DNA from 3 places in the Blautia sp. MSK17_66 genome. Region 3 is predicted to be linked to each of the others. Evidence: riboswitches for the same ligand, from Rfam matches in the RefSeq annotation. Region 3 holds a riboswitch; each other region holds the start of a gene.

Region 1 (6,237 bases), on a different contig from region 3:
CAGAATTCTCGGAAGCCGAATCTCCCATATAATATTGTAGGCCGTCTCCGTTCCGTCTCTCAGAAAAATAATTCGGAATACATCCTGTAAGGAGATCGGAATGCTTCCGGAATTAATATTCCAGAAAACCAGGACTCCAAGAAGTATGATCAGTATGATAAACGACAGCCAGTATCTGAAATGTAGTTTCTTACGCATATTTTTCCCCTTATTTCAGTTTCTTCATATAAGTAAGAGAATCCAGTTTTGGATCATCTGAAGTCAGCATCGTGTGGATATCCTCGATCATAGTTGCCAGTCCCATCGTTTCCTGAAAAAGATTCTGTCCTGTACACCATACATTTCCATCCTTCACAGCCTTGAAATCAGCCAGAAGTGAGCTTTTTGCAAGAAGTTCATCGATGGAATCCAGTTCTCCGTCAATCGTACTGTTGTAGATGATGTAATCCGCATCTTTTGCTTTCGCATAAAATTCTTCCATCTGCATATTCATGGTAGACAGCGCATTGTCGTCTTCTGCAGGATCATGGAAAATATACTCGCCCCCGGCAAGCTCGATCATTTTTGATACATAATCATTGGATTTACGTACATTCGCCGCACCCATGGAATTAATATAGAAGAAAGCCACTGTTTTTCCTGTATTCTCGCTGTCCTCTACGGATTTCAGCTTGTCCACCTGCTCCTGAAAAATCTTCTGTGCCTGATCCTCTTTACCAAGGAGAACTCCATAGAGTTTGATCCATTCCGTTCTTCCAAGTGGATGGCTCTCATAGCTGGAATGTTCTACCAGGACCGGGATTCCAAACTTTTCCAGTTTCTCCTGGACTTCCGGCTGATGATAGATCATGGTTGATTCGATTGCAAGATCACAGTTCTTTGACAGGATCAGTTCATAGTCCGGTGCACTGTACTTTCCTGCAAATGCGATATCTCCGTCTTCCATTGCCTTTTTGGCCTTGTCAATATACCAGCCATCTGCATTTGTACCGGAGAGACTGATACTGTCCAGCCCGTCCAGAGCACAGAAAAGATCCATCGCCGAGGTTGCAACCAGATAGATATTCTGCACTGGTTTCTGTATTACAGAAATGTCGGCATCAAGCCCCTCAGGTGCTTCTTTATCCTCCGGAACCAGAAGGAAACGTTCACCACCCGCAATTGTGATCAGTGCATAGCCACCCTCGTAATAATCTACTGCAAACTGATCTGCATACTGGAGTTCCAGGCTGTGGTCATATTTCATGCCTGCAAGTTCCTGAGCGATTTCCCTGTCTTCAATTTCTTCTTCCTGTGCTGCTTCTGTCTGTTTTTCGTTCTGCGCTGCCTGTACGACAGCCGGAGCTGTCATACAAAAAACAGCCGCTGTCAGTACACAGAGCATCTTATAGAATTTCTTTTTCATATTTATTTTTCTGCCTTTGCAACGCTTGCGGAATCAAACTGCAGAGTATATTCGATCTCATGAGGTGTACTCATTGCCACGGTGTCTGCGGTTACAGGCATTTTGTAATCAAATGCATCCACCGGAATCTCAAATGTAGAGTTTCCATCCTTATTGACCGGCTCATATTTCTCATCATTTACAATCATATAATCGTAATTCGGACTGCTCCATACGATTGTTGCTGTAATCTTGCCATCTTTGATCTCAAGGGCTGCCGGAGAATCTACGCTTGCCTTGCCGCTTCCGCCTTCCATGGCAACATCGACTGTATACTCTCCGTCTTCAAGCTTCAGATCCTCGACTGTTTTTTTGTCCTCAGATGCCCCTGCTGCTTCTCCATCGGCTTCTTTCTGTGGATTGGTCACTTTTACTTTATGGTCATACCATTTATTTTTCTTTCCGATCAGAGCAACATTAAATTCCTCATCGATTGCAGGAACCGGAATATCAAATCCATAAACTTCTTCACTCATGCCATCACTGTAGGTAACGGTATCAGTCGTAGGCTCAAGAAGTTCTGCGCCATCTTTTTTTGCATCTTCTGCTGTTCCCACAAACAGATTTACAATGCTCTTTGAAACAAGGCTTACATGAATGGTCATCTTGCCATCTTTCACAGTAAGTGTTCCCTTGCCGTCATTTGCCTCATTTACATGGAACATATTGCTGTCTGTATCAAATTCTGCACTGTAGATTCCATCTTCCAGAGCAGTGCTTTCTGTATCAGAATCCTTCTTGGTTTCTTCTGTGCCGGCATCCTCTTTTGTGTCGGCTGTCTCGGTCTTTTCTTTATCGGCTGCCATAACCGGACTAACTGCTGTAAGTACCATGGCACTGCTTAATACACATGCCATTAAAGCTAATGAACGTTTCATTATCATTTCCTCCTGTTCTCTTTCACTTCGTTTAAGCAAAATCTTATTTATCCCAAAAACTGCCCGGAAAAGTCATAAACTTTCCGGGCAGCCATCACCTCTACGTCTTGGGATCTTGCCATATTCATGGCAAAACACCTCGCGGAATATTTTATTATTCTGCTGCTTCCTCTGTTGCTGCATCATCTGTTGTCTCTGCGGAAGCATCATCAGCAGCCGCATCGTCTGTAGCTTCTGCATCGTCTGTAGCTTCTGCGTCATCTGTAGCATCAGCATCCATAGCTGCCTTTGTATGAGCCACATAGAGATCCTCTACTGCCGGGATTCTTCCCAGTCCTTCAATCTGGCAGTCAATGCTGTCAAATGCTCCGGATGCCTCAAACTGGCTCTTCCAGGAATCCTCATCATCACCAGCCATATCGTTGTTTGCATGATCACCTGCAACAACCATCAGCGGACGAAGAACAACTTTCTTATAACCAGCCTCTTTAACCTTATCGATAACTGCCTCACATGCTGTATCTTCCGGCTTACCCTCAACGGTTCCGATAAATACGTTCTTGTATCCAAGGTCTTCCATCTGAGTCTGCATCTGATCATAAGTTACATTTGCAGTATGAGAAGTACCATGTCCCATGAATACAAATGCTGTTCCGTCTTCTGCTGATGCATCTATGCTGTCAAATCCTGCTTCTTTTACTGCTGCATCAACAAGTGCCTCTGCAACTGCTTTCTTGTCATCGTTGATCACTGTAGCATCTTCTCCGACTTCACCAAGCATTGGCTCTGCGATTGCAACGGATTCAAATTTATCTTTATACTGATCGATTGCTTCTACCATCTCATCATATTCTGCTCCATGCATAAGATGTGTCGGCTGTACAACCAGGTTCTTAACTCCGTTGTCAACTGCACGCTGGAGTGCCTGATCCATGTTGTCAATTGCTTCGTCATCTCTTGCCTGTACATGGTTGATGATGATCTGTGCTGTAAATGCTCTTCTTACAGCCCAGTCCGGATAAGCTTTTGCCAGAGCGTCTTCGATTCCCTTGATATCCTCTGCACGGCTGTCATTGAAAGAAGTACCAAAGCTTACTACAAGGATTTCATTCTCACCGATCTCGTCCTGATTGCGCGGATCATCTTTGGAAGCATCCCCTGTGTCACGTCCGAAATATTCCGGGCTTGCTTCTTCGCCTTCTACCAGTTCTTTCTGTGCATCTGTCAGTGCATCCCATGCTTCTTTGGCAGCTTTGCAGTCCTCATCTGTTGTGTCAGTTCTTTCCTGAACATAGATCTTGTCGATCAGTGCTGCTACATTATCTGCTGCTGCCTGGTCATCATCTGATGCCTCAGCAGTATCGTCTGCTGCTTCTTCTGTAGCTTCTGCTTCTTCTGTAGCTTCAGCTTCTTCTGTATCTGCTGCTGCCTCTGTTGCAGTATCCTCTGCAGTATTATCAGATGCCATAACTCCGGCTGTTCCCATCATAGATACGGTTGTTACTGCTAACAGTGTTGCAAGTGCTTTTACAGTTTTGTTTTTCATTGTTTCGTCCTCCTTTGGCACAAACGTTCCCGGCGGCTGTTCCTTATCGGAATCGGTCGTCCTGATGTAGCTTTATATAAAATTATTCATCAGCAAACTTATACGATACGAAAATATGAAAAACTTCTGTACATTAAAAAAACCCTTATAAAGGGTAACAGGTCTGTCGCATATAAACGGTACAACCAATTACTCGTGATCTGGAATTCATATTCCCGTACCAGACAACAGGCAGGTTTCCTGACTTGCCAATCAACATATGCTTCTATCTTCCCGGTCTCCCAGTGATCATGCTTACGCATACAGAATCATACTCCCTGCTTACAGTGACGAGATCGTACAGGTTTCACACCTGTTTCCCTTTTAACTTCTGATAAATTCTTCAGCACCTGTCATCTTCTTTATTCAATTTTCTATACGATATCATATTTTTTTACAAAACACAATATGTTTGCCTTATTTTTTACAAAATATATCCGTCAGTCTGCTCATTTCTGATGTTTTTTCTGCCGGGTCCTCTGCCGCAAAAATCCCGGATATCACTGCCGCACCGTTGACACCGCTTCCCTCAAGTCTGGAAACATTTTCACTGTTGATACCGCCGATTGCAACAACCGGGATATTTACGGAGGCAGCAATTTTCTTAAGCTCTTCTATAGAAAGATTCTTTGCATCTTTTTTGGTCGTACTTCCAAAAACCGCTCCTGTCCCGATATAATCTGCTCCTGCTTTTTCGGCAGCCACTGCCTGCTCCACCGTTTTGGCTGTCATTCCGAGGATCTTATCCGGCCCCAGAATTGCACGTATATCTCTGTCTTTTATGTCAGACTGTCCGACATGCACTCCGTCTGCATCCATTTCCATTGCAATCTCCACACTGTCATTTACCACAAAAGGAATTTTGTAGCTGCGGCAGAGTTTCTGAAGTTCTATTGCTTCTTTTCTGGTTTCTTCCGCATTCAGTTCTTTTTCGCGGAGCTGAAGAAAGGTTGCTCCGTTCTGAATAACTTTTTCACATACAGAAAGAAGGGTTTCATCTTCTTTCAGCCAGCTTCTGTCTGTGATCACATACAGTTTCAGGGCTTTTGCTATCTCTTCTCTTGTAAATTTCATTTTGTGTCACTCCTGCCTTTCAAATGCTTTGCGGATGCTGTCGTAATGGAGGAATTTACCCTCTGCGGCAAACGCCTGGATCTGCTCCAGGGTCGCAAACATATGTCCGTCTGTCTCCTCCGTCTGCAGTGACAGATCTTTTTCGTCTACATCCATGACAAAACGATATACATCTACAAAATAATTATCTCCTTCTCCCGGATTTTCCCTCTTGTATGTAAAAAGATATCCGCCCTCTGCATCTCTTGCATCCAGACCAGTTTCTTCTTTCACTTCACGAAGTACTGCCTCATAGGAGCTTTCTCCTGCCTGCGCTGCTCCGCCGGAAACTTCCCACCAACCCGGAGCCCACGCCTTTGTCATGACTCTTTTTGTGATCAGAAATGTATCATCTGGTCTGGCAACAACGCCAAGTACTGTCAGATGATATTCCCCATCCTTTAAACACCAGTCATTTCTTTTCATTGTACGACCTGTCGGCTGTTTATTTTCATCATAAATATCCCAAAATTCCATTTAACATTCTCCCCGTTTATCTTCGCAGAAATTTTTCGTTTTTATTTTACCAGAGTAAAGCAAAAATAACAAGGAACGTTCTCTATGCACTTTTCTTTTTTTTACACATAAAATATAAAGAACTCCCCTGAAAGGACTCGTTCATGGAAAATTATCAGATATCCCGGCCCTGCGGCCGCCCATATAATGCAACTTGTGGAATGGCAAGAGAAATGACAGGAAATCAGACTGGTTTCTACCGTTGTGCACAGCGCAGTCCGGCCTCTTCCCCATCTTCATCCTGTACCACAGTTTCCGGCAATTCTGAAATGTACAGTCCCATCGAGCATCTGCCGATCGCAATGGCATATGTTCCCTGTCAGAAATTTTCAACAACTTATGACCTGAATTATGCCTTAAGAGTCGGAACTGTTTTCCCTGAGTTATGCAAACCCTTCTGCGGAAAGCGAGGTGTCAGACGATGATGAGTCAGAATTCCTGTACTTCAAAAGAAAAACTCCTTCAACGGATCTATGAAGTCAGTTTTGCCGTTGATGATATTCTGCTCTTTCTTGATACACATCCCTGTTGTCAGGAAGCACTTTCTTTTTATCGGGAATACTCTTCCGAACGCCAGAAACTGATGAAGGAATATGCCCGGCACTATGGTCCCCTTACCATAGACGATGCCCTTGAAACAGATGCAAACAGCTGGCGATGGATGGAACAGCCATTTCCATGGGAGCAGGAAGGAGAGTGCA
Region 2 (6,237 bases), on a different contig from region 3:
CAGGATTCAAACGGAAGCGGTACTCTCTCTGCATGAGCAACATCGATCGCATTGTCTGCATTTACAAGAAGAGAAATGCAATATTCCATCTGCTTCTTATATGCATCATAGAACTCTTCAAAAGTTGTCATCTGTGTGACGTCGCCTGTCTGGATACCAACAAGTTCTCCCTTATCCATACCATTGGAAAATACAAGTTCAAGCGGACGGCACATATTGAAGAATGCTGCATCATGCCATCCATCTGTCTTACCTGCCTTCTGAGGCTCTACGCATCCGATGATGTTATATTCTCTGGCATCCTCAAGAGTCAGTCCTCTGTTCAGAAGTGCCGGGATGATCACCTCATCATTATAGTAAGCCGGAAGTCCGATACCGGTTCTTGTAAGTTCTGCCGCCTTGATCAGAAGTTCATGCGGGGAACCGTTCCATACACGGATGGAAAGAGAAGGCATTGGCAGATGTACATGCATGGATGCAAGGATACACATAACAGAAAGGTCATTGGTAACATCATTTCCGTATTTATCCTGTCCGCCGACGATCAGGTTCTGGAAAAGGCTGTATCCTGCAAATCCTTCTGCGGAAGCCGCATCACGGACCTTGTTGAGATCGTTCAGTTTAACCCAGATACAGTCGAGAAGTTCCTGTGCCGATTCTCTTGTGATGATACCCTTGTCAAGATCTGCCTTATAATAAGGATACATATACTGGTCAAAACGTCCCGGTGAAATAGAGTGTCCGCTGGATTCAACCTGAAGAAGCTGCTGCACAAACCAGAAAGACTGACATGCCTCATAGAAGCTTGTGGCTCCGTTTGCCGGAACACGGCTGCAGTTCTCGGCGATCTGCAGAAGTTCCTGTTTTCTTACAGGATCGGTACATTCTGCTGCCATTTTGGAAGCAAGCTCTGCATAACGCTCTGCATACTCAATAACTGCCTGACAGGAAAGGATAACTGCGTTAAGGAAATGAGATTTCTTAACATAGTTGCCGTCTCCAACCTGGCATCTGTCGAGTTCCGCCTGAGCTTTGTCGATAATTCCCTTATAACCGATTGCAAGAACTTCTTCATATTTAACAGTTACATGTCCGACACCATTGTAGAAATAGTTTCCTGGTGTAAAAATATTGTGATCAATTGCTCTGATTGCTTCCGGTGCCATGTAGGAAGTTGCAAGTTCACTGGAGGTCTTGCCCTTCCAGTATTTATGTACCTCTCTCAACTCCTGCTTGGTTTCCTCGGCAATGTAAAATGGATCCGCGGTCCTTGTTGCAACCGTATCCAGTTCATCCTCCAGCCACTGATAGGAAAATTCCGGGAAAGTCTGGCAGCCTCGCGGTGCGATCGTACTGCTTCCGACAATCAGCTCATCATCACGAATAATGATCGGAATGTTACGAAGGATGTGTGCAAAAGCTTCCGCACGTCTGGTGATCGTAGGCTGTCCCTCTGTGGCCTTATAGGATTCCGTGATCAGCTTTGCTCTGGCAGATTCAATAACCGGCATGTGTGCATACAGTGCCGCAATCAGCTTCGGGATCCTGGATGACTTTGGAACATCTGTGGTATTAAACATCTCCACACTTCTCCTTTCTTATGGTGTTTCAAACGCCATATCTCATATGCAATCTGACGGCGCCAAAACGCCATGATTCATATAAAGCCATTATACCGTATCCCCACTTTTATGTCAACAAAATCCAACATTATTCTCTTGTTTTTTATGCGGTTTTTGTTGTGGTTTTTGTTGGTTTTGTGTTGGTTTTTAGTTGGAATCTAATTTTTCGGTTGACTTTTGACCGTTTGACTGCCATACTGAACTTATCAAGATTTTACAGCTGAATTTTAAGCCGGAGGTGGACTACAAAATGTATCTTTCTGATATACACACTCACTCGATTGCCAGTGGTCACGGTACGATCTGTACTGTTTCAGACATGGCAAAAGCAGCTTCCCGAAGGGGACTGAAATTACTTGGCATCACGGATCACGGACCGGCCACTCTTGCTGCCGGAACCGCTTCTTATTTCAGGAGTCTTTCTTATTCTCCCAAAAAGCGTTTCGGGATTGAATTATTGTTTGGGATTGAACTGAATATTCTTGATGTGGACGGACATGTGGATCTGAACGATGAACTTCTCGAAAAGCTAGACTATGCGATTGCAAGTATGCATGCACAGAATTATAAGAGTGGATCTGTGAAGGAAAATACAAGTGCATATCTGAATGCAATGAAGCATCCCTGTGTCAAGGTTCTTGGACATTGTGATAATCCGCAGTTTCCTGTCGACTATGAGACGCTTGCAGTTGCAGCGAAAGAATTTGGGGTGATTTTTGAAATTAACGAGGCTTCTCTTGCTCCTTATGGATACCGGGGCGATACCCGGGCAAATAACAGAGAGATTCTGAAGTATTGTACGAAGTACGAAATTCCGATCGTGCTGTCGAGTGACAGTCATGGTACGGGACATATCGGAGATTTTACTTATGCGGCAGAGTTTGTGCATGAGGAGATGTTTCCTGAAGAACTGATCTTAAACAATAATATTCCTCGGTTGAAGATGATACTGAGTGAGAGGTAGGAAGTATATAATATATAATAATAGAAATAAAATATAGTTATAGTATTAAGATTTATATCACGAAAAAGAGAACAGTCTCCTGACTTTTTGACACGCGGCATTTCCGGATTCTTCCCGCGCATCTATCGATGACTGCTTTTGCAAACTCGCACCTGAAGGTGCTCAGACAGTGCAACGCAGTCATCATTAGCGCAGTCAGAATCTGCGGAAATTTGCTAAGTCAAATTTGTCAGGAGGCTGTTTCTTTTTCTGTATAGATGTCATTTAAAAGTATACTATACGCCTTTTCTTCTGCTGTATATATGTATCCTGCCCTCGTCTGGCATGGTATCATCTTTGTGGTGCCACCACGCCCCGGGGGAATCGCCGCGGCCTGCGGCCGTGATCCAATAAGGTGCTCCCGATTACGGAAAACAATGAAGTAACCAGTAAACAGGGCACACATCCCGTTGCGTCATTTAATCTCATTGTTTATCTTATTCATGAGTTCCACCAGCTCGCTGTATTTCCCGGTTACATATCCATAATTCTTTGCTTTATGTGGCAGCTGACAGTTCGTGCAGTCCTTGATTCCTTTTTCGGTGATCCTGAAATTTCCGCCGCATTTATCGCCGAGAGCATATAACGGGCAATAACAGAACAGGCAATTAAAATTCTCCGGATCCGCACCCTTATGGCACGGAAAATACTCACATTCTTTGTTGCTGAAAAAAGCGTAATGCTTTCCTTCCCAGTATGGTTTTTCCATCATCAATATCTCCTTTGGCTATATCAGATGGGAGAATCGACTCCCACCACTGATACTGATTTGTTGCTCGCTACCTAGAGATGTGGGAGTCATCTCACATCTGATATAATATAAAGTAAAAAAAAGCAGCTATGATATAAATCATGCTGTCAGTTCAGATTCTTATTTAAGAGGATTGCGATGCTACTCCGGGGTAGACAATGAATCCGTTCAAATATGCGGAGGGAACGAATGCATCCGGAGTAGTATCGCCTGCCATTTAATCATACCCTTAAAGGGCTACATGCTCTGCGGTGGCCAACGCAACAAAAGCATGCTGGTATAATTCATACGAACAGGCGAATTCCATAAAAAAATGCCTGCTTCCAATTAAGCAGACAACGCTTCGAGACTGCGGATATCTCTCAGTTGGTTGTTACACTTTACACGGAAGTTTAACCTCGCCATACAAAGCAGGTTTCCTGACTTCAGGATCATCGCTTCCTCTCCCCTTCTCATACAACGGTCGTACAATGGGATAAATGAAAGGTCGCTCCTCTGTTACAGTGACCGGATCGCTCAGGATTCTCACCTGATTCCCTCTTCTGACTGCTACGCGGAAACAGCCAGCACTTCATATGTTCAATATGGAATTATACTGACATTATAATAACATAAGTATTGTTTATTGTCAACTGTGCCTGATACTTTTTTCACAATTTTATGAACCGGATGTTACTTCACCGGTAATATTCCGCGAGGCATTTTGCCATGACATAATTTATTTTTTCGTCTGTTCTTGCATTTTTTCAGTCTCCGGCCTATACTTATTTATATTTTTTACTCAGGCAGGAACAAAGCGGACAAGTCCGTTTCAAACTCCCTGAATCCCTCAATCTTTGAGGGACTTGTTACGCTTAAAGTTAAAAAATACAAAAGTATTTCCAGGAGGAGTTTTATTATGATACAGGATATCGCACCACATGTTTACCACAATGAATACAAGCCGATTCCACCAACGGCAGACAGCTTTATTCTTTCCTTTGAAGATAAGAAAATACTGTTTCATCAGGCCGGTCCGGAGACGGAAATTTCCTTTCTGCGTTTTCGGGAACTGGAAGGAAAGCTTCCTTCTCTTTATGAGAGTTATATTTACCTGTTTTCTATAGATGACGATCATTTTTATCTGATTCCAAATCTGGATATCAGCCTGGCTGACAATTATGAACTGCACAGCATACGGGAGCTCCGCACCGCCACACCGCGTCATCTTGCCTTTGCCGGCATCACCGGACACCAGATTTTCCAGTGGTACCAGAGCCGTCGATTCTGCGGCTGCTGCGGAACACCGATGAAGCACGACACAAAGGAGCGAATGATGCTCTGCCCTTCCTGTGGCCGTCATGAATATCCGGTTCTGATGCCCGCAGTTATCGTGGGAGTCACCAACGGAGATAAACTTCTCCTCTCTAAATATGAGGGAAGAAATTTCAAGCTTCATGCTCTGATCGCCGGATTCGCAGAGATCGGCGAAACCATTGAAGAAACCGTCCATCGGGAAGTCATGGAAGAAGTCGGTCTGAAGGTCAGAAACCTGCGCTACTACAAGAGTCAGCCATGGTCTTTCTCCGGTACACTGCTCTTCGGATTTTTCTGTGATGTAGACGGCGATGATACACTCACCGTTGACCACGAAGAACTTTCTATGGCCCAATGGTTTGACCGTGATAAGATCACCGGACAGGGAAATGACATCAGTCTTACCAATGAGATGATGATGCTGTTTGCCGCCGGAAAAGAGCCAAGATAATATGCAGCAAAGCTCTCTGTCATGCAGATTTGTGTGAGGCAGAGAGTTTTGTTATTTATACTGTATTTTTCCTGTGTCAATTCTTTATTTTTTGGTATATGGAACATATCTTTTTATGATTATCCATGCTATAGTAACATCATCAAAGCTGTTCAGTTATTGCTTACTCCAAACACAGTAGGTAATTCCTCTAAATTGTTTTTTATATCTCGTTTACCAGCTGAACAGCTTTTTATCATTACCACAGGGGGTTTTAGTTTATGAAAGTTGTTGTTGCAGTTGATTCCTTTAAGGGAAGCATGACTTCCATGGAAGCCGGCATGGCTGTCAAAGCAGGTGTCCTTGCCGCGCATAAAGATGCTGAAGTAATCGTTAAACCACTGGCAGACGGCGGTGAAGGAACCACCGATGCCCTGATCGAAGGCCTGAACGGAGAACGCATTGATGTCACCGTTACCGGTCCGTATCATGAACCAGTCAATGCTTATTATGGTTATCTCAAGGATACCAATACTGCTGTCATGGAAATGGCTTCGGCTTCAGGGATCACGATTTCCGATCAGAAAGATCCTATGACTGCCACTACTTTTGGTGTAGGAGAAATGATTCTTGACGCTATCGGCAGAGGAATCCGCAATTTCATTATCGGAATCGGCGGAAGTGCTACCAATGACGGTGGAATCGGAATGCTCCGTGCCCTTGGTTTCACCTTCCTTGATAAAGACGGAAATGAAACCGGCGAAGGCGGACAGGCACTTGCTAAAGTCGCTTCTGTGAAACTTTCTGACAAAACAGAGCTTCTTTCCCAGTGCAATTTCAAAATTGCCTGTGATGTCACCAATCCGCTCTGTGGTTTCCAGGGCGCAACTTATATTTACGGTCCACAAAAAGGTGTTACCTCCGAAATGCTTCCGGTTCTGGATGCAGGAATGGAAAACTATGCAAAAATTACTGCTGATGTGATCGGCAGAGACAATATGAATGCCTCCGGTGCAGGTGCAGCAGGTGGACTTGGTTTTGCATTCTTAAGCTACTTAAACGGAGAACTGACTCCTGGAATCCAGCTGATCCTGAATGCGGTTCATCTGGAGGATGAAATGAAAAATGCTGATGT
Region 3 (6,237 bases):
GACTGTGTCATTGCAGGACAGTCCATCACCAAGGAACGTCAGCAGATGGTTGATTTTACAGACCCATATTATTATGCATCTATCATCACTCTTGTAAAAGAGGATGGAGATTATAAAGACGCAGCAAGTGTTGAAGACCTCAAAGGAGCAACTGTGACATCTCAGCAGAATACGATCTGGTATGATTCCTGTCTGCCGCAGATCCCGGATGCCAATATTCTTCCTGCACAGGAAAGTGCACCGGCGATGCTTGTCGCTCTGGAATCCGGCAAATGTGATGCTGTTGTAACCGATATGCCGACAGGAAAAGCAGCCTGCGTTGCTTATCCGGATTTCAAACTTCTTGATTTTAGCGATACAGAGGGAGCTTTTGAGGTATCTGATGAGGATATCAACATTGGTATTTCCCTGAAAAAAGGAAATGATGAACTCAAAGATGCCATCAACGGAGTCTTAAGCGAGATGACCGAAGATGATTACAGCAAGATGATGGATGAGGCAATTTCTGTACAGCCTCTGTCCAGCGAATCATAAAGGAGGAGCAAAATGCTGCCTGAGAGTTTTGGAGGAAGAATCATTTATCTTCTTCAGCAATACGGTCCTTCTTTTGCAAAGGGAGCCGGAGTCAGCATGTGGCTGGCTCTGGTCGGAACACTTTTTGGATGCATCATTGGATTTCTTGTAGGTATCGTGCAGACGATTCCAATAGACAGAAACGATTCCACAGCTAAGAAGATACTGGTCAAAATCGTAAAATTTATTCTTGCCTGCTATGTGGAGTTTTTCCGTGGAACACCTATGATGGCACAGGCAATGTTTATTTATTTCGGTAGTGCATATCTGTTCAATATTAATATGTCCATGTGGTTTGCCGCAATTTTTATTGTGTCCATCAACACAGGTGCATATATGGCAGAAACTGTCCGCGGCGGTATTCTCTCAATCGATCCGGGACAGACAGAGGGTGCCAAGGCAATCGGCATGACACATGTACAGACTATGATTCATGTTATTCTGCCGCAGGCACTCAGAAACATCATGCCGCAGATCGGCAATAACCTGATCATCAATATCAAAGATACCTGTGTACTTTCCATTATCGGTACGGTAGAACTTTTTTATACGACTAAGGGTGTGGCAGGTGCACTGTATACATACTTTGAGTCCTTCACAATAGCTATGGTCATTTATTTTATCATGACATTTACCTGCTCCAGAATTCTGCGTGTGATCGAGCGTAAGATGGACGGACCGGATAACTATGATCTGGCTACTGCAGATACCCTGACACATACAAGTGGTATGTATTCTTACAAGGAAAGGAAGGACAGCAGAGAATGAATGAGACAATTCTGAAAGTACAGCATCTGGGAAAATCCTTCGGAACGCATGAGATTTTGAAAGATATTGATTTCTCTGTGAAACCGAAAGATGTTACCTGCATTATCGGTCCTTCCGGCTCCGGTAAATCCACACTTCTGCGTTGTATGAACCTTCTGGAGACACCATCATCCGGTGAAATCTGTTATCATGGAACAAACATCATGGACAGACATGTGAATGTTCCGGAGTATCGTTCGAAGGTTGGTATGGTGTTTCAGAACTTTAATCTTTTTAGCAACATGACGGTTCTTAAGAACTGTACAGTCGGACAGGAAAAAGTTCTCAAAAAAAGCAAAGAAGAAGCACAAAAAAATGCAATGATGTATCTCGAAAAGGTTGGCATGGCACCGTATATCAATGCGAAGCCGAAGCAGCTTTCCGGAGGACAGAAGCAGAGGGTTGCGATTGCAAGAGCACTTGCGATGGAACCGGAAATCCTGCTTTTTGATGAGCCGACCTCTGCACTGGATCCGCAGATGGTAGGGGAAGTTCTGGAGGTTATGAGAACGCTTGCTAAGGACGGACTTACAATGATTATTGTCACACATGAAATGGCTTTTGCAAAAGATGTGGCAAAGCATGTAATCTTCATGGGTGATGGTGTTATTGTTGAGGAAGGGACTTCACAGCAGATTTTTGAAAATCCGCAGAAAGAAATGACGAAGGAATTTTTGAGTCGATTCCGAAATGCCTGAGCCGGGAACTGCCCGGCGGCCCGTCTGTTTGACAAACATAAAACCCTGAGGGGGACTATCTCAAAGTTGCGAAGGCCGAAAGTCCCCCTCAGACTCCCCCATTTTGGCCACGCAAAAACAGGAAAGTTTTCTATTTTTGTATATAAAAAAATACAATTTATAAAGAAACATTTCTGGACATGGAAAAAAATGTAAGATATTATAAAGTTGTAAATACATAACATTTGTTGGTTTTGAACCAGCCTTTGTAAGTTCTGTCTGAATATCCGTTTAGCTTGAAATGTGGATTCCGGACAGATTAAAAGGGAAACCGGTGTAAATCCGGTACGATCCCGTCACTGTGATAGGGAGCTGCAAAACATAATTGACCACTGGGAAGGCGCAAGTCAGTCCGGGAAGGGGTTTTGGAGCGAGGAACTTAAGTCAGGAGACCTGCTTGCAAATGATTAGATATGATTCTTACGGTAGATAGGAAGCATTGTTTTTTCGTGTGCAAACATCCGTAGTCTATGCGGATGTTTTTTTCTGCGCTTTTACTCAAAAGCGTATTTTCCCCTGCCCTTTTTGAATCGCATCTGGTAAAAAACCGTAACTGTTCACAGGTAATATCCCGCGAGGTGTTTTGCCATGAATATGGCAAAATCCCGAGACATACGGGGCAAAATGCCATCACCGAAGGTGATTTGGAATGCATTTTGACCAAGTTACTGCGAACGGAGTGAACAGTAACAAAAAACCTCTACTAATGTAGGAAGGAGAAACAATGTCAAAAAAACAAATCGGAAAAAGGCTCCTGCAGATTCTGATCGTTCTTATCGGTGTAAGTTTTTTTACATTCGGGCTTACTTATCTTTCACCGGGAGATCCCGCAGAGATCATGCTGACTGAGTGTGGTAATCTGCCGACACCGGAACTCCTCGAACAGACGAGACATGAACTGGGCCTTGACCAGCCGTTTCTGGTACAGTACGGATCCTGGGTAAAAGGAGTACTTACCGGAGACATGGGAACTTCGTATGCGTTTAAAGTTCCTGTAACTGAAAAACTGATGAAGTGTTTCTGGCCAACGCTTCAGATGTCACTGTTCGCGCTTCTGCTGATGATCTTATTTTCCATACCCTGTGGGATTCTTTCAGCAGTGTATCAGAATAAGTGGCCGGATTATCTGATCCGTGGGATTACTTTTTTTGGAGTATCTGTCCCAAGCTTCTGGATCGGTCTGATTCTTCTGAGTATCTTTGGAGTCCAGCTCCGCTGGATCAATGTAGCGGGAGGTACAACGGACTTTAAGGCAATGATCCTGCCGGCTGTGACACTGGCACTTTCCATGTCAGCCAAGTATACCAGGCAGGTGAGAAATGCAGTTCTGGAGGAACTTCGTCAGGACTATGTCATCGGAGCCAGAATGCGAGGTATCAAAGAGAGCGTGATCCTCTGGAGACATGTACTTCCAAACGCAATGCTTCCGATCGTTACCCTTCTTGGACTTTCGCTGGGATCGCTGCTTGGAGGAACGGCTGTTGTTGAGATCATCTACAACTGGCCGGGAATGGGAAGTATGGCGATCAAGGCGATTGCCTGTCGAGATTATCCGATGGTGCAGGCATATGTACTTATGATCGCAGTTATGTATATGGTCATCAACATCATTGTTGATTTATCCTATACTTATCTGGATCCAAGAATAAAGGAGGTCAAATAAAGTGAAGAAGCAGAATTTTTTCCTGGCTCATAAACAGTTTACCTTATTCTTTATTCTTGCACTTGTCATTGTCGGCGTGGCTGTTTTTGCACCATGGGTTGCACCGAAGGATCCGTTGGAAGCCGTGATGCTGGACTCTTTGAAAGCACCCTGTGCAGAATACCCGCTCGGTGCTGACAAACTGGGGCGGGATCTGCTTTCCCGTGTGATCTATGGCACCAGAACTTCTCTGGTTTCCACTCTGATCCTTGTAGCGACGATCTTTGTTGTGGGAACCTTACTTGGGATCATCGCAGGATATTTTGGCGGCTGGATCGATCAGGTGATCATGAGAATCGCAGATATGATGATCTCCTTTCCGGGAATGATCCTGGCGATCGCGATTGCAGGTATGCTCGGACCAAGTCTTCGAAACGGAGTTATCGCCATCACTGCGGTAAGCTGGACAAAATATGCCCGTCTGGCAAGAAGTATGGTTTTGAAAGTAAAACGAAACCTGTATGTGGAAGCTGCAGTTGTAAACGGTACCGGTACATTAAAAATTCTCTGGAAGCACATACTCCCGAATATGCTGACAACCATGACAGTAACGGCAGCAGCAGATATGGGAACCATGATGCTGGAGTTGGCATCTCTCTCTTTCCTGGGCTTTGGTGCGGTCGCACCGACACCGGAATGGGGACTGATGCTGAATGAAGGAAGAACCTATATGGCAAAGGCACCATGGCTGATGATCGCACCTGGTATTGCCATCGTAATCGTCGTAATCGTATTTAATATGCTTGGTGACAGTATCCGTGATATTCTGGACCCGAGACAAGACTAATATACGATACCAGGGTGAAAAGAGATGAATCCACATGAGCTTGCTCATAAGTGGATGAAGAATCTTGGAACCCGCCCCGATATGAGCATAAAAGTGGGATGATAATCCCGCGATATGCGAAAAGAGGGTAGAATTGCGAGAGTTACTCGGTAACGGAGCAATTCGTAGGTATCATAAACTACCGAAAAATATTAAAGGAGAAAATATATGAAAAACAGAATCGCAAAAAAACTTGCCGCAGCAGCACTAGCAGCACTTATGACAATCTCACTCACATCAACAGCACCGGTATGGGCAGCAGATGCAAAGACAATGACGATCGGTGTAACAAGCTTTGCAGATACACTGGAGCCTACAGAGCAGTATTTCAGCTGGGTCATTTCACGTTATGGTGTCGGACAGGGACTTACCAGATTTGATGAAGAAGGAAACATGGTACCATGTCTTGCAACAGAGTGGACAAACAGTGAAGACGGAAAGACCTGGACTTTTACCATCCGTGACGGTGTAAAATTCTCAAATGGCAATGATCTTACACCGGAGCTGGTAAAAGCTTCTCTGGAACGTACGATTGAGATGTCAAACCGTGTACCGGAGTTCTTTGACATTGCAGGTATTGATGTTGATGGTCAGAATGTCATCTTCAATCTGAACAGAGCAAACGCGAATATGGCAGGCTGTCTGGCTGATCCGCTGTTTCTGATCATGGATACAAGCATTGATAATTCCAACATTGCGACAGAAGGTCCGGTATGTACAGGTCCGTACGCATTCCAGTCCTTTGATCCGGACGGAGATACCGTCGTTGTCCGCAATGAATACTACTGGGACGGAGAGGTTCCGAATGACAGCGTGACGCTGCGTATCATCGGTGACCAGACCACTCGTTCCATGGCTCTGCAGTCCGGTGAGATTGATGTGGCTTATAACTTAAAGACAGAAAACGTATTTGAGTTTGAAGGAAATGATAACTACACTATCCAGTCCCTGGAATCCCTTCGTTCCACCTATGCATTTATGAATGAAAACGGTGCACTTGGAGATCTGGCGCTTCGTCAGGCACTTCTCCGCGGACTTGACAAAGAAACCTATACAAGTGTTCTGCTTGAAGGCGGCGCAACACCTGGAAAAGCACCGGTACCTCCGACACTGGATTATGAATATGATGATCTGAACGATGAGAACTCCTATGATCCAGATGGAGCAAAGAAGATTCTTGAAGATGCAGGATACAAAGATACTGACGGTGATGGCTATGTTGAAACTCCGGACGGAGAGCCGCTGGAGCTTACCTTCGTATACTATGACAGCCGTGCAGAGCTTGGTGTATATGCACAGGCAGCTCAGGCAAGTCTCAAAGAGATCGGCATCAACATCAAGCTTGACTGTGTATCCTACGAGACACTTCTTGACCGTCGTGATTCTTCACAGTATGACCTGCTGATCTGGAATGTGCTTGTTGCCAATACAGGAGATCCGGAAAACTATCTTCGTGAGAACTGGTACAGTACATCTGCAAACAACACTTCAGGTTATGCAAACAAAGATGTAGACGCATGGCTGGATGAACTGGCAGAAACTATTGACACAGATGCAAGAAAAGAACTGATCGCGAAGATCCAGCAGGCGAT

The links. Region 3 has a riboswitch for cobalamin ahead of nikB (nickel ABC transporter permease). Riboswitches for the same ligand answer to the same signal wherever they lie in the genome.
Region 1: linked by a shared signal. The riboswitch ahead of LIR34_RS03910 (sirohydrochlorin cobaltochelatase) and the one ahead of nikB (nickel ABC transporter permease) in region 3 are both predicted to bind cobalamin.
Region 2: linked by a shared signal. The riboswitch ahead of LIR34_RS07820 (cysteine-rich small domain-containing protein) and the one ahead of nikB (nickel ABC transporter permease) in region 3 are both predicted to bind cobalamin.

What each region holds. Positions count from the first base shown of each region.
Region 1 covers NZ_JAJBNQ010000005.1:23,788-30,024, reverse strand. The annotation lists gene LIR34_RS03925 (FecCD family ABC transporter permease) at 1-198, opposite strand, end outside; gene LIR34_RS03920 (ABC transporter substrate-binding protein) at 209-1,405, opposite strand; gene LIR34_RS03915 (hypothetical protein) at 1,408-2,322, opposite strand; gene LIR34_RS03910 (sirohydrochlorin cobaltochelatase) at 2,477-3,868, opposite strand; cobalamin riboswitch at 4,082-4,276, opposite strand; gene thiE (thiamine phosphate synthase) at 4,325-4,981, opposite strand; gene LIR34_RS03900 (NUDIX hydrolase) at 4,988-5,497, opposite strand; gene LIR34_RS03895 (spore coat associated protein CotJA) at 5,641-5,961, shown strand; gene LIR34_RS03890 (spore coat protein CotJB) at 5,958-6,237, shown strand, end outside.
Region 2 covers NZ_JAJBNQ010000012.1:12,935-19,171, reverse strand. The annotation lists gene LIR34_RS07830 (glycyl radical protein) at 1-1,580, opposite strand, end outside; gene LIR34_RS07825 (phosphatase) at 1,873-2,586, shown strand; gene LIR34_RS07820 (cysteine-rich small domain-containing protein) at 3,041-3,334, opposite strand; cobalamin riboswitch at 3,769-3,965, opposite strand; gene nudC (NAD(+) diphosphatase) at 4,275-5,123, shown strand; gene LIR34_RS07810 (glycerate kinase family protein) at 5,384-6,237, shown strand, end outside.
Region 3 covers NZ_JAJBNQ010000009.1:100,364-106,600, forward strand. The annotation lists gene LIR34_RS06525 (transporter substrate-binding domain-containing protein) at 1-534, shown strand, start outside; gene LIR34_RS06530 (amino acid ABC transporter permease) at 550-1,341, shown strand; gene LIR34_RS06535 (amino acid ABC transporter ATP-binding protein) at 1,338-2,078, shown strand; cobalamin riboswitch at 2,323-2,521, shown strand; gene nikB (nickel ABC transporter permease) at 2,842-3,780, shown strand; gene nikC (nickel transporter permease) at 3,782-4,606, shown strand; gene LIR34_RS06550 (ABC transporter substrate-binding protein) at 4,814-6,237, shown strand, end outside.